Regions from separate parts of the Rothia sp. P5766 genome, predicted to be linked through region 2. Evidence: riboswitches for the same ligand, from Rfam matches in the RefSeq annotation. Region 2 holds a riboswitch; each other region holds the start of a gene.
What was found. Region 2 has a riboswitch for thiamine pyrophosphate ahead of thiO (glycine oxidase ThiO). Riboswitches for the same ligand answer to the same signal wherever they lie in the genome.

Region 1 (4,193 bases), on a different contig from region 2:
ACTGTCCACCAGCTTTGAAGACCTCCAAGCACGACTAGCCAAAGTTGTCGTTGGCCTCAACGTAGAGGGCAACCCCGTGACCGCCGCAGACCTCAAAGCAGATGGCGCTATGGCAGTTCTCCTTGCCGATGCTATCCACCCCAACCTGCTCCAGACCCTTGAAAAAACCCCGGCCCTGATTCATGCCGGTCCTTTTGGCAACATCGCCACCGGCAATTCATCGGTTCTTGCAGACTATGTGGGGCTCGAACACGCAGACTATGTGATTACTGAGGCCGGTTTTGGTGCCGATATGGGGGCTGAACGGTTCTTCAACGTCAAGTGCCGTGTATCGGGGCTCAAACCCGACGCCGCCGTCCTAGTAGTGACCGTTCGTTCGCTCAAATCGCACTCGGGCCGTTACACTATTACACCTGGTAAGCCACTGCCTGAAGGCCTGCTTGAGGAGAACACAGCCGATGTTGAAGCCGGGGCGGCTAACCTGCTTAAGCACCTTGAGATTGTCCGCGGCTTTGGTGTGCAACCGGTAGTTGCTATCAATGCTTTCCCCACAGATTTCGAGTCTGAACACGAGACTATTCGCCGGATCGCTGAGGAGGCCGGTGCCCGCGTTGCCATTCACCGTGGTGTGGCCGAGGGCGGGAAGGGCGCAAGAGAGCTTGCCGATGCTGTGGCCGAGGCCTGCGACGACATGAGCGAATTGACCTACACCTACGAGGACTCCGATCCCCTGGCCACCAAGATTGAGAAGGTGGCTACTCAGGTTTACGGTGCGGATGGCATTGAGCTGGCACCAGCAGCTGCAAAGCAGCTGGCACGCTACGAGGAACTGGGCTACGGCAACCTACCCGTGGTGATCGCCAAAACCCACCTCTCCATTTCATCGGATCCCTCGCTCAAAGGCGCCCCGACCGGCTGGACTTTGCCCGTGCGCGAAGTACGCCTGGCGGCAGGCGCTGGCTACGTGTACGCTCTCTGCGGCACCATGCGTACCATGCCCGGGCTAGCTAAATCACCCGCTGCTGAGCGCATTGGGTTCGATGAGAACGGCACTATGGTGGGCCTGTTCTAAAGACTGTAATCACCGGTAAATAGCGCCCGCACCACCAGGAACAGGCTGTGAAGGCAGTCCGGGTGGCGTGGGCGCTTTGTTAGTTAGCTAGTTGCGTAGTTGGGCCTGAGCGAAGAAACGCAACTCGTGGAGGGCGGCCTGCTGGTAGGCCTTCTGAGCCGCTTCCAGGGTCTGGCCCGGGGCCTGCGAGAGCACCTGCTCTGCATAGGCAATAGCCTGCTCAGTTGCCTGGCGGAACTCTGGTGAACCGTACATGCTCAACCAGGCCGAGTAGGGGTGACCGGGAGTATTGACCTGAGCAAGAATTTCACCTATTTCTGCGTAGAGCCAGTAGCAGGGAAGAACCGCCGCCACCCCGATTGCGTAATCGTTGAGAGAAGCGGATGAGGTCAAGAAGTCTGTATAGGCCCTGGTGATATGGGAGGGGCCTGCACTGATATAGTCTGGCCCCAGCCAGTCAGCGTGAAGACTGGATTCGACCTCAATGCACTCCGCCGCCCCTCGCGCCCAGAAGACCTGTTCAGCAGATGAGGGAGCCTTAGCACTTAGGGTAGCAAGTGCCCGGGAGTAGCTCGAAAGATAGAGTGCGTCCTGGTCCTGGTAGAAGGTGAAGTCTGCAGTGGCCAGCGTGCCGGATGCAAGCTGCTGGATAAAGGGGAGTTCACAGATTGAGTCCCAAATCTGGCCGGTGAGTTCCCAGAGCCGTTTGGTCTGCGGGCCCGCCGCTGATATCTGAGGCGGCCTAGTGGTCGCTTCGAAGTCTCCGAGTTTTACCGGCGTCGCATCCGCTACCCGTGATTGTTCCCAGAGCCGCCAGAAGTGGTTGATCGGTCCGTGCCCTTGCCCCACGCTGAGGTGGTGACTGGTTGAGATTGCTCCATGAAGCCAGGTTGAAGTCCATTCCAGGGCTGCTTCAAGGCTTGCTCCTGTTGCCAGTCGTGTAGCGAGCGCAGCAGAAAGGCTGCACCCGGTGCCGTGGGTATTGGAGGTATCTATTTTCTTTTGTCTGAAGACGGCTGTGGTTCCTTGGGTAGTGACCACTGCGTTGCCCGCTTGGTCACCCGGTAGGTGCCCACTCTTAACGATAACTGCGACCTGGTAGCGTTCGGCGACTACCTGGGCGAGAGCACAGGCAGAGTCCCAGGTATCTGGCTCTGAGTCTTCGGCCAGAATGGCTAGCTCTGGGATATTGGGGGTGATAACCGTGGCGTACTTTAGGAATCGGCGTAGGGCATCCTCCGCCTCGGTTTCCAGCAGACGGTCCCCGCTGGTTGCGACCATGACAGGGTCAAGCACAACAAGCTGCTGTGGGTTGCTATCGAGCCATGCGGCTACAGTGTCGATGATGTCAGCAGAGCCTAGCATGCCAATTTTGACTGCATCAATGCGAACGTCCTCGCTGACGGCATCGAGTTGCGCTCGCAGAAAGTCAGCGGGCGGAACCTCGACAGCGCTGACGCCCTGAGTGTTTTGGGCGACAAGGGCCGTGACCGCGTTCATGCCGTAACCGCCTGCTGCCGCAATTGATTTGAGGTCAGCCTGCGCGCCGGCCCCTCCGCTGGGGTCCGTCCCCGCGATAGAGAGCACGTTGGGTACTGACGTTTCGAGAGCGGAAGTGCTATGAGCAAGAGGCGCAGGCAGAGGACGGCGCATGGGTTTCCCTTCGCTAGTTCTAACTAGAGCAGGTTCTGTGGGTCTAATCTCAGCCGCTTCTGCTGCCAGCGGCACCCCAAACCAAATATCGGTTTTATGCTAACAGCTGGTGAAGCCGAACACAATAAAAATTTAGGGCTCTGGTGTTCAGTTGTTTTAAGATTTCAGCTAGCCCTGCGCTTACCAGCCTCTTTCTTTCCATTCGGGCAGATGAGGCCGCTCAGCACCCAGGGTGGTGGTGTCCCCGTGGCCGGGCAGAACGACCGTGGCATCGTCATATTGGGAGAAGATACGCGCTGAAACATCGCCCAAGAGCTGGGCGAAATCTTCCGGAGCCCGGGTCTTGCCTACCCCACCGGGGAAGAGGGAGTCACCGGTGAATAGGAGGACGGGGTGCTCTTCGCTGGGGTCCCGATAGGCAAGAGCAATCGACCCGGGAGTATGCCCGCGCAGGCTTATGACTTCAAGCTCAATACCTGCTAGATTGAGGTTTTCCCCGCCGTTGAGCAGATGCTCAATACGTGTACCTTCCTGTTCCGCAATAGCATCGGCATCGGCCGAACCGCAGTAGGTGGCGGGTGACCACCCGGCAACTGCATCAGGCAAAGCCCGGATATGGTCCCAGTGGGAATGTGTGGTAATTAGTGCAAGGACTCCGGAGCCGGGCTGACCGACTTGGGCGGGGGAGTCAGTGGCGAGTGCGGCCTCAGTGAACTTTTGGATAGCGGGAAAATCATCTGCGGCATCAATGAGAATCTGGGCCCCGCTTTGCTTATGGGTGAGCAGGTAGACCTTGTTGCTCATCTCAGAGACAGCTATGCTACGGATGGTTATCAGTGGGGTAGAGGCATGGAGAGTTCCGGTTTCTGTCATACTAGTGATTCTAGGGCCCGCCCCCTCGCTCGTGAAGTGGTTGTGGAGCTTGAAATATTGCGCAAGGTGGAGCTGATCCGAGGGTCATCAGGCATAGGCTCTTTTGCGGCTCATTCCGGGCACCTCAGCTACCCCGGTATCACGGCGGTCTTTGACCGTGCAGATGAGCTGATTCCAGACAAGAACCTTTAGACCGTCACGCTAGCTAACCACTTTCAGCCGGTAGCCTAACATCCAAGCACCCTGGGCGCGGTCTGCCCAAAACTTTACTGCATAGTTTAGAATATATCTTCGAAAAGACTTTCCTGAAGATAGGTAATCGTATGGCAGGCTTAGCCTCTCGCCCCATGGCCAGCGACCTCACGCACATCCGCGTGCAGGGTGCCCGTGAAAACAACCTTAAAAACGTTGACCTAGATATTCCCCGCGATGCCATGGTGGTGTTTACCGGCCTCTCGGGTTCGGGTAAATCATCTCTGGCTTTTGACACCATCTTTGCTGAGGGTCAGCGTCGCTACGTTGAGTCACTCTCCTCTTACGCCCGCATGTTCCTGGGGCAGGTGGATAAACCGGATGTTGACTTTATTGAGGGTCT
Region 2 (4,193 bases):
TACTCCGTCGATGATGAGCTGGTCCTTGATGCCGGTCATGGTACTAGCCTCCTTGGACTGCGGTGATGACTTCGAGTGTGTCGCCCTCGGCTAGCGGTGTGTCTTGCCAGGTGCTTCGGGGTATGACGGTTTGGTTGCGGGCTATGGCGATTCCTCGGCGGGTGTCTTCTTGGGCTAGTGAGCTGCCGTGGAGGTGTTCGACGGCGGTGAGCACGGTTGCTGTTTCGGGGAGGGTGGTGGGTTGGCCGTTGAGCAGGATGTTCATGGGTGTGCCTTTCGGTTTGAGGGCAGGGGCGGGTTTAGCAGAGTGTCAGGGTTAGAGGGTATCGGGTTGAGCGAACCTGTAGGGGTTGCAGGTAGCTAGGTCTGCCAGGTCTTGTTCTGTGGTCTGGCCGGTGAGCTGGCGGGTGATGAGCTGGGCGGCCCAGGGGGCCAGGAGGATTCCGTGGCGGAAGAAGCCGGTGGCTAGCAGAGCGCCGGTGATTGGCTGGCCCCGGTGGGTGAGCTGGCCGATGAGGGGGATGTCATCGGGGGTTCCCGGTCGGGCGCGCGCTGTGGCCTCGTGTATTTCGAGTTCGCTCAGGGCGGGCACGAGTTCGTGGGCGTCGCGCAGGAGCTGGTAGATCCCCCCTGCGCTCAGTCCGGTTTGCTGGTCTTCTCGCATGGTGGCTCCTAGGACCAGGGTGTTGTCCTTGCGCGGAACCAGGTAGACGGGGTTGCCCCGGACAACCCCTCGGATGGTCCGGGTGAGGAAGGGCCGTTGGTGGGGCGGGACCGTTAGGCGCAGAATATCGCCGTGGACGGGCCTCAGCGGCAGACTTTCTAGCGAGTCCGGGCCGTGCAGTTGGGTTGCGGCAAGCCCGTTGGCAACTACCACTTGGGTGCTGGCCATGCTCCCTTGGTTCCCATCGGCATCAACCCAGCTCACACCGGTAACCGTACCGTCTTCTAGGGTGATGCCCTGCGCACTTGCACGAATAACCCTTCCCGCAAGCTCTTGGTCAAGGGCACGCATCAGGCGGCGTGGGTCTATCTGGTGGTCTTGGGCTATGGAAACGGCTCCGGCTAGCGAGGGGCTGAGGACAGGTTCATGGCGGCGAGCAGCTCGGGCTCCGATGGGCTCTGGTGTGAGCCCCAGTTCTTGCTGGTAGGTGGCAAGTTCAGTCAGGTGCTGGGCATCGGCCCGATCAAAGGCCAGCACAAGGGTTTCGGTGGGCCTCCACCCGACGCTCTGGCCGCTAGTGGCCTCTAACCTTGCGACAAATTCGGGGTAGAGCTGGGCGGAGGTACGCATCAGCGGGAGCAGGGCCTCTTGGCGGTACTGCACTTCTGAGATAGAGGCCAACATTCCGGCGGCGGCAAAGGAGGCACCGCTACCCGGGTGCGGGTCTAACACAATGGGTTGCCGTCCGGCCTGGAGCAAATGCCAGGCTGTACTGAGCCCGATGACTCCCCCACCGATAAGGACGATGTCGGCCTGCTCGGGTGGTGTCGCTTCAGGGTCTTGCCCCGAAGAACCTATCCTTGGTTCCTTCTGGCAGTTGAGCAGGGTACTGGACATGGTGAACAGATCCTTCCGGCGGCATGACCCGCATCAAGTTGACGGTCGGCTTTCGCCCTCTCAGCGCGCTTTGGGCACAGGTGCCGCACGCTCCCGTATGTTCTGCCCCTAGTATAGGAAGTAACAGTGTCTGAAAAAAAATAGATACGTGACTCGGGAGGTAAAAATGCCCCAAAAGAATTTTGTTAACGTCACAGAGCCGTCATATACGCGTGCTCAAGGCCTTGAATTACTGGCCGCGGCTCAGCTCTATCTGTGCACTGATGCGCGAACCGAGCAGGGGGACCTCACAGAATTTTTGACCAAGGCTTTTGACGGGGGCGTGGATATTATCCAGCTGCGCGATAAGACCCTGCCGGTCAATGAAGAACTTGAAGCACTCGCGCTACTAAAAGAGATTGCCCACCGGGCGGGCAAACTTTTTGCAGTCAATGACCGGGCCGATATTGCCGCACTGGTAGGGGCAGATATTTTCCACATGGGCCAGACCGATCTGACACCCAATCAGGCCCGTAGTTTGCTAGGCCCCGATGTGCTCTTGGGCCTATCAACGCACACACCGGCCCAGGGTCTAGCAGCTTTGAGTCACCCCGAGGTTGACTACTTCGCCTGCGGCCCGGTCTGGGAAACTCCCACCAAGCCCGGCCGTCCGGCCGCTGGCCTAGACTACATCAGCTACATCGCCACCCAGCAACCGCGCAAACCCTGGTTTGCTATTGGCTCTATCAACCAGGAAAGCCTGCCCCAGGTGGTACAGGCAGGAGCCAGCCGGATCGTCGTGGTTCGCGCCCTCACCCAGAATTCCGATGTTTCCAAGGCCGCTCACCAGCTCCGCCAGGGCCTGCCTCCACTACTCGGGGCATAAGATAACCTGGTAACTCAGCAAGCAGGCAAGGGAAAAGGGGCTTTTCGGTGTACGGTCTTCTCGATGATGTTCTTATGGGGCACGATTTTGTGTGGCGAGATATCACCTGGCGGGAGCGCGCCCCGGTTCTGACAGTTGAACCTCTCCAAGCCGGTAAGCCAGCGGGGCAGGTTCATACCCTACCTATCACCCCGGGAGCCTTCCTAGGGGTTCGGGTTCTACAGCCCGGGGAAGAATCTGCGGGAACCTACTGCACCGGTTATGCCCAAGCCAAGACTGATGGACCCGGTTTTACTCACCTGCCCTGCCCCAGCTCCGCCCTGGTGCCAAAAGGTAAGCAGTGCCCCACTTGCCTGGCCCGCGACGAGTTTGCCCCCATCCACCGGGTGCATTTAGGGGCGCAGATGACCCCGGCAGCGTTAGATTACGTTAACCTAGAGCATTTTCTCTATATTGCGACCTTTCCCGATGCCACCTCAAAGGTCGGTACCGCTTCGCTCCACTCCAATCCGCGCCGTCTGGACGATCAAGCGGTCGCTACAGCCACGATTATTGCCCGCGCGCAGACCGGCATCATTGTGCGCCAGCTAGAAGATTTCGTGTCCCGGGACGCTAACCTGAGCCAGTTTAAACACGCCTCCACCAAGTACCGTTCCTGGGTGAACCCGCTGACCCCCGCAGAGATTAAGTCAGCCCACTATATGGCAGTCGAGACCGCCACCTGGGCACTTGAAGATGCCGCTGACACTATCAGAGGGTTCCAGCCGCTGGCTGAGCCTTGGGTGCCTTCACTGGCTATGGGGCGGGCTTATGCCTCTTTACGGGCAGAAAACCCCGAACCGCTGTATGCTTACCCCTCACTGACCGAGGGTGAGCACGGCTTCTACGTCACCGGCGGTACCGGCAAATTCCTAACAGCCCACACCGGCGACCCGGAAGAAACCTTCTTAGTCAATACCGCCACGCTCTCAAACAAAGCCTGTACCAGCGTGGGCGGGCTCATTCACCAGGAAAGTAGTGAACCGCGCCTCTTCTAGACTTTTAGCACGATTTTTGTCGCACAGTACAGTGCATTTAGTGCCTTGATTGAGCCCAGTGATCGGCCAGCAAGGTACGAATCTCATCCAGGGTTTGGGTAACAGTTTTAGTGCCGGCAACAATCGGCAGAAAATTAGTGTCACCGCTCCAGCGGGGAACAAGGTGCTGGTGCAGATGATCGGCAACACCGGCCCCGCCGACCTTACCCTGGTTCATACCAATGTTGAAGCCAGCGGCATTACTGACCGACCGCAATAGGCCCATAGCCTGCTGGGTCAGCGCCGCAATTTCAGCGGTTTCCTGGGGTGTGGCGTTATCGTAGTTAGGAATGTGACGGTAGGGGCACACCAGCAGATGCCCGGGGTTATAGGGGTAGAGGTTAAGAATGACGAAAGCGTGCTGACCCCTGTGTACGATCAGTGACTGATCATCGCTGCGGCCCGGTGCTTCACAAAAGGGGCAGGTCTGTTCGGTGTAGTCCTTCTGACCGCCTTTGACGTAGGCACGGCGGTGGGGCGTCCACAGGCGCTGGAAAGCGTCGGGTACGCCGGGTAGCTCAAAAGAATCGGTGGTGTAATCGGGCGTAGTCGTCACCTTCTCTAGTCTACTGCCCATCTCGAGCAAGTGCAGGAGCCGGAGCACCCAAGAGAGGAAGCTCCGGCTCACAAAGGTTTGTTAGCGCCGAGTGTTCCAGGCCCGCTGATACTGGGCCGGGTAGTAGTCAATGTC
Region 3 (4,193 bases), on a different contig from region 2:
GGGCTAAGTGACTGCCAGCGTAGAGCTGAAGGTTGATACCCTCAGCAACTACAGGTAGGTCTAGGGTAGGTTTTTGACCCGATGCCAGGGCGCGAGCGCGGTGCTTGAGCTGGCGACGGCTGGGGTAGGCGCGAGTAAGGGTCAAGTCACGGGCTTCTAGCACAAGTGGACCCAGCGCAGGGCTGTCCTTTGTGGGTGCCGGTGGGTGCGGCTGGTAGCCTGGCACCCAGACACCAGCATCAATGAGTTCCTGGCCTGCCTGGCTGAGCACGCGTTCAGGTGGACCATCGTGGCTGATACCGCCCTTGGCGCCGAGCACTATGATCCGGTCCATGTGCCGAGCCCAGATATCCAGGCGGTGTTCGATAACAACAAGGGTTGAGCCTGTCTCTTGGCAGGCTGCCACCACAGCGTCTCGAACCTCTATGACACCTGCTGGGTCCAGGTTGGCGGTTGGCTCATCGAGCAGCAGGGCGCCTGGGTGCATCGCTAGGATGCCGGCTAACCCCAGCCGTTGCTTCTGCCCGCCGGAAAGGGCCGATGTTGACCGGCTGTAGTCTAGGTGGCCTAAACCCACGGCCTTGAGGGCGCTTTTGACCCGCTCCCAGATCTGGGTGCGGGGGACGGACAGATTCTCGGGGCCAAAAGCGACGTCATCACCAACCCTGGCTAGGACCACGGAGCTTTCCGGGTCCTGTTGCATGAGCCCGCAGGTCCCGCGTGATTGGGCGGGAGTCAGGCCGTTAACGGACAGCTCCCCCAACTGGGATTGGCCGTCTTCGTCTTCTAGCAGGCCACCTAAGGCCTGGAGCAGGGTGGTTTTACCAGCACCGGAGGGGCCCACCAGGAGCACCTTCTGACCGGGTTCAATCTCGAAGGTCAAGTTAGAGAAAGTGGGCTTGGGCCGCCCCGGGTAGTGCCACCCGAACTCCCGGGCCCGGAAGTGGGCCCCCCGGCCTCTTGACTCTGGGCCGGGGGACGCAAGCTGATGATCTTCTGCGGTCAACGCCCTAGCCCTTTGAGCTGGCTGGTCCGCCCCGGCGGGAAGGCCTGCGAGCGGCCCGCCCTGCTGCCAGGGAATCTAGCGCGCCGGTTGAGACCAGACCGCGCACCAGCAACCAGGAGACCAGACCGGCCAGAACCAGGCCCGAGATCATAGAGCACAGAACATAGATGACTGCTTTTTGACCCACCATCTCACCGGCATAGTAGATGATGATTTCTGAGATCCCCATAGCGGCACCTGAGGCTAAACCGGCCAGCATGGCGGTGGCGAGGTTCCAGACCTTGTAGAAGAAGATCAGGAATATCAGCTCAGCACCCAGGCCCTGAACTAGGCCAGAGATTACTACAGTGAAGTTGTAGTGGGTGCCCAAGAGGGCCTCGATGACTGCCGCCAGAATCTCGGTGTAAAGGGCTGCACCGGGTTTGCGGATGACCAGGGCCCCCAGCAGACCCGCAAGTAGCCAGACACCCCCGGCTAAGGGGGAGTATTCAGGGGCCAGGGCTAGGGTGGTAGTGATGGCGGAGTAGCCAAAATTTGACCAGAGCCAGAAGATCAGGGCGCAAGCTACGGCCAGCACCGATGCTACGACGATATCGTTGACGCGCCAGGTGAGCGCGGATTTCTTGGACATAAAGCCTTCCTTTGGTGAGAACAGCAAAGGGGGCATGCACCGGCGCACCTGGGTACGCCTATTTACTTCGACTCCCTAGCGCCGGTACTAACCGGATCAGGTTGGAGGGTCTGCATGTGCACTCTCAGCGCCAGTCTGGCGCTCCCCTGTCGTTTATGGTTACCCGCCGGTCATAGAGCGGGGTCCCAAGCATGGAACCCTTCCAGTATAGAGCAAGCCGGGATACCCACGAAAAATGAACAGTTATCCAGGCTGCGGGACTTCCCTAGTGTCTTTGTGCATAAGCTACAGCAATCATGAGGTGGCTCATGATCCCATCGACGGTAAGGAAGGTGAACTGCCGCGCCCTCCACATTCCACTACAGCGGCTGAATAAAGGCCCCCAGCACAACACTGGTTACTATCCATTCATTCCAGGCATTGTGAAAAAATAAGACCGAAACTGGGAGTTTCTATTTTTATAATCAGACTCGTGTCTATAAAAACTACTCTTTAAATACTCTAGGGCTAGCAATTATCTTGCCTATCACACCAAGGGGTAGTTCCTGGAAGGTACCTCCTATTCTTAGCGACAAGTCTATAAACGGCCTCCATGCAGGAACCCAGCAAGGGAAAATTATAGATTCTTGAGAACAGCGACAGGCCGGTAATTCTATCTAAAAACTTCATAAAACCCCTTGCCCCAGTAAAATACTGACGGTTCTCTATGTAAACAATAGATTTACTAAAATCACACGCATATTCTTGCTCGCTAGATTTTTCAAACACCTGGTAAGGAATAAAATCCACCAGCTTATTTCTGTCTAGTTTAATAAGATAATCAACGGTTTTTGTACAAAAACCACAATTTCCATCAAAGATAAACAATTCTTTCATCTAAAAACCTCCATCTTGTTTATCAGCCTAGGCCATACATCCATAAAATACAGGGCATGGCCCCACCAGGAGCACCGTGAGGATCCCCCCTTACCCGAACACCTACCTAAGCCCTGATGAGCTCTTCAGTCATCATGAGCAGACCGCGCTCACTTTGCCTGCCCTATACCCCAACCCTAGCGGGCAACTCACACCCTAACAATAAGTACTGATAGTCTTAGGGCAAGGGGCCATCCGGCCCGCCACACCAACAGAAGGGATCCCTCATGAACCCCCTCACAAAAATTGCAGGCTCGGCCGCCTCTCTAGGCGGTATCGCCCTGGCCAACAAGGTACTAGCCGCTAGCTGGGTTCGCATCACCGGCAACGAACCGCCAGAAAACAACCCAAATGAGGAAGAACGCTGGCGCGACATCATCCTCTGGTCACTGATCACCGGCCTGGTAGGCACCCTCATCAAGGTGTCCATCACCCGTGCCCAGCACAAGATTGAGACCAAGTCAAAGCTCAAAAACGGCGGGCAGGCAGAAGTCTAAGGCTGACCAGCTCAACTTTTTATCCGCCTTCTTAAACCGGCTCTGCGCCCGCAGGGCCGGCTTTTTTACGCCACCATCCACAGAAAACACTGTTGCACCTGGTGAGGCAAGTATCATAGACCCATGACTTCACCACACACCGGTAGCTTAGAAGCCAAGCCCCCAGCCCCCCGCTCCACCGTCTTCGCCTGGACCCTCTGGGACGTTGGGAACGCCAGTTTCAACGCGATTATGACCACCTTCGTCTTCGCGGTCTACCTCACCAGCAATACCGGCTTTGGCGATAAGGAACACAGCTCCGCTGTCCTCTCTTACGGCCTAACTATCGCTGGATTCTGTATTGCTCTTTTGGCGCCGGTTTCGGGCCAGCGAGCCGACGCCAGTGGCCGACGAGCCCTGTGGCTAGGCGTCAACAGTATGCTCCTGGCGGCAATTATGGCCCTCTGCTTCTTCGTCGCACCCGCTCCCCAATATCTCTTACTGGGCGTTGCTTTACTTTCCTTAGGTAATCTGGTCAACGAGTTTGCGGTGGTCAACTACAACGCCATCCTGCCAGCAATTTCTACTAAAGCAACCATCGGCAAAATTAGTGGCTCAGGATGGGCCGCAGGCTATATCGGTGGCATTGTTGCCCTGGGCATCGTACTCCTAGGTTTCGTCACCCCCGGCCTGCTGGGCATCCCCACAGACCAGGCCTACAACATTCGTGCCGTAGCGCTCTTCTCAGCGGCCTGGGCATTTATCTTCTCCCTACCGCTCATGCTCAAAGCCCGTTCACTGCCCAAACCCGAACGCGCACCCCAGGAAAAGGCAAGTCTTCTCGACTCCTACAAGGAGCTCTTTGCCACGGTCAAGAAGCTCCGCAAGGAAGCACCCACCACCCTCTACTTCCTGGTCTCCTCAGCGGTCTTCCGTGACGGCCTCAACGGCATCTTTACCTTCGGTGGTGTCCTGGCAGCAGGCTCCTTCGGATTTAGCACTAACCAGGTCATTATCTTCGCGATTTTCGGCAACATTGTCGCCGGTGCTGGCGCTATGCTAGGGGGCTACCTCGATGACGCTCTCGGCCCCAAACGGGTCATCATTTTCTCTCTGAGCGCTCTCATCGCTGTCTCCCTCCCCCTGCTCATCTGGCCCTCCACCA

Region 1: linked by a shared signal. The riboswitch ahead of ACN08V_RS08755 (bifunctional hydroxymethylpyrimidine kinase/phosphomethylpyrimidine kinase) and the one ahead of thiO (glycine oxidase ThiO) in region 2 are both predicted to bind thiamine pyrophosphate.
Region 3: linked by a shared signal. The riboswitch ahead of ACN08V_RS02050 (ECF transporter S component) and the one ahead of thiO (glycine oxidase ThiO) in region 2 are both predicted to bind thiamine pyrophosphate.

The regions. Positions count from the first base shown of each region.
Region 1 covers NZ_JBLXXS010000015.1:34,737-38,929, reverse strand. Annotated here, with positions in the region: gene ACN08V_RS08760 (formate--tetrahydrofolate ligase) at 1-1,072, shown strand, start outside; gene ACN08V_RS08755 (bifunctional hydroxymethylpyrimidine kinase/phosphomethylpyrimidine kinase) at 1,160-2,725, opposite strand; TPP riboswitch at 2,714-2,814, opposite strand; gene ACN08V_RS08750 (MBL fold metallo-hydrolase) at 2,906-3,598, opposite strand; gene ACN08V_RS08745 (hypothetical protein) at 3,641-3,790, shown strand; gene uvrA (excinuclease ABC subunit UvrA) at 3,922-4,193, shown strand, end outside.
Region 2 covers NZ_JBLXXS010000004.1:148,382-152,574, forward strand. Annotated here, with positions in the region: gene ACN08V_RS03450 (thiazole synthase) at 1-39, opposite strand, end outside; gene thiS (sulfur carrier protein ThiS) at 44-265, opposite strand; gene thiO (glycine oxidase ThiO) at 317-1,561, opposite strand; TPP riboswitch at 1,554-1,668, opposite strand; gene thiE (thiamine phosphate synthase) at 1,728-2,426, shown strand; gene ACN08V_RS03470 (hypothetical protein) at 2,474-3,463, shown strand; gene ACN08V_RS03475 (HIT family protein) at 3,501-4,058, opposite strand; gene ACN08V_RS03480 (NADH:flavin oxidoreductase/NADH oxidase) at 4,140-4,193, opposite strand, start outside.
Region 3 covers NZ_JBLXXS010000003.1:2,374-6,566, reverse strand. Annotated here, with positions in the region: gene ACN08V_RS02055 (ABC transporter ATP-binding protein) at 1-1,006, opposite strand, end outside; gene ACN08V_RS02050 (ECF transporter S component) at 1,011-1,637, opposite strand; TPP riboswitch at 1,693-1,795, opposite strand; gene ACN08V_RS02045 (thiol-disulfide oxidoreductase DCC family protein) at 2,145-2,513, opposite strand; gene ACN08V_RS02040 (DUF4235 domain-containing protein) at 2,780-3,049, shown strand; gene ACN08V_RS02035 (MFS transporter) at 3,173-4,193, shown strand, end outside.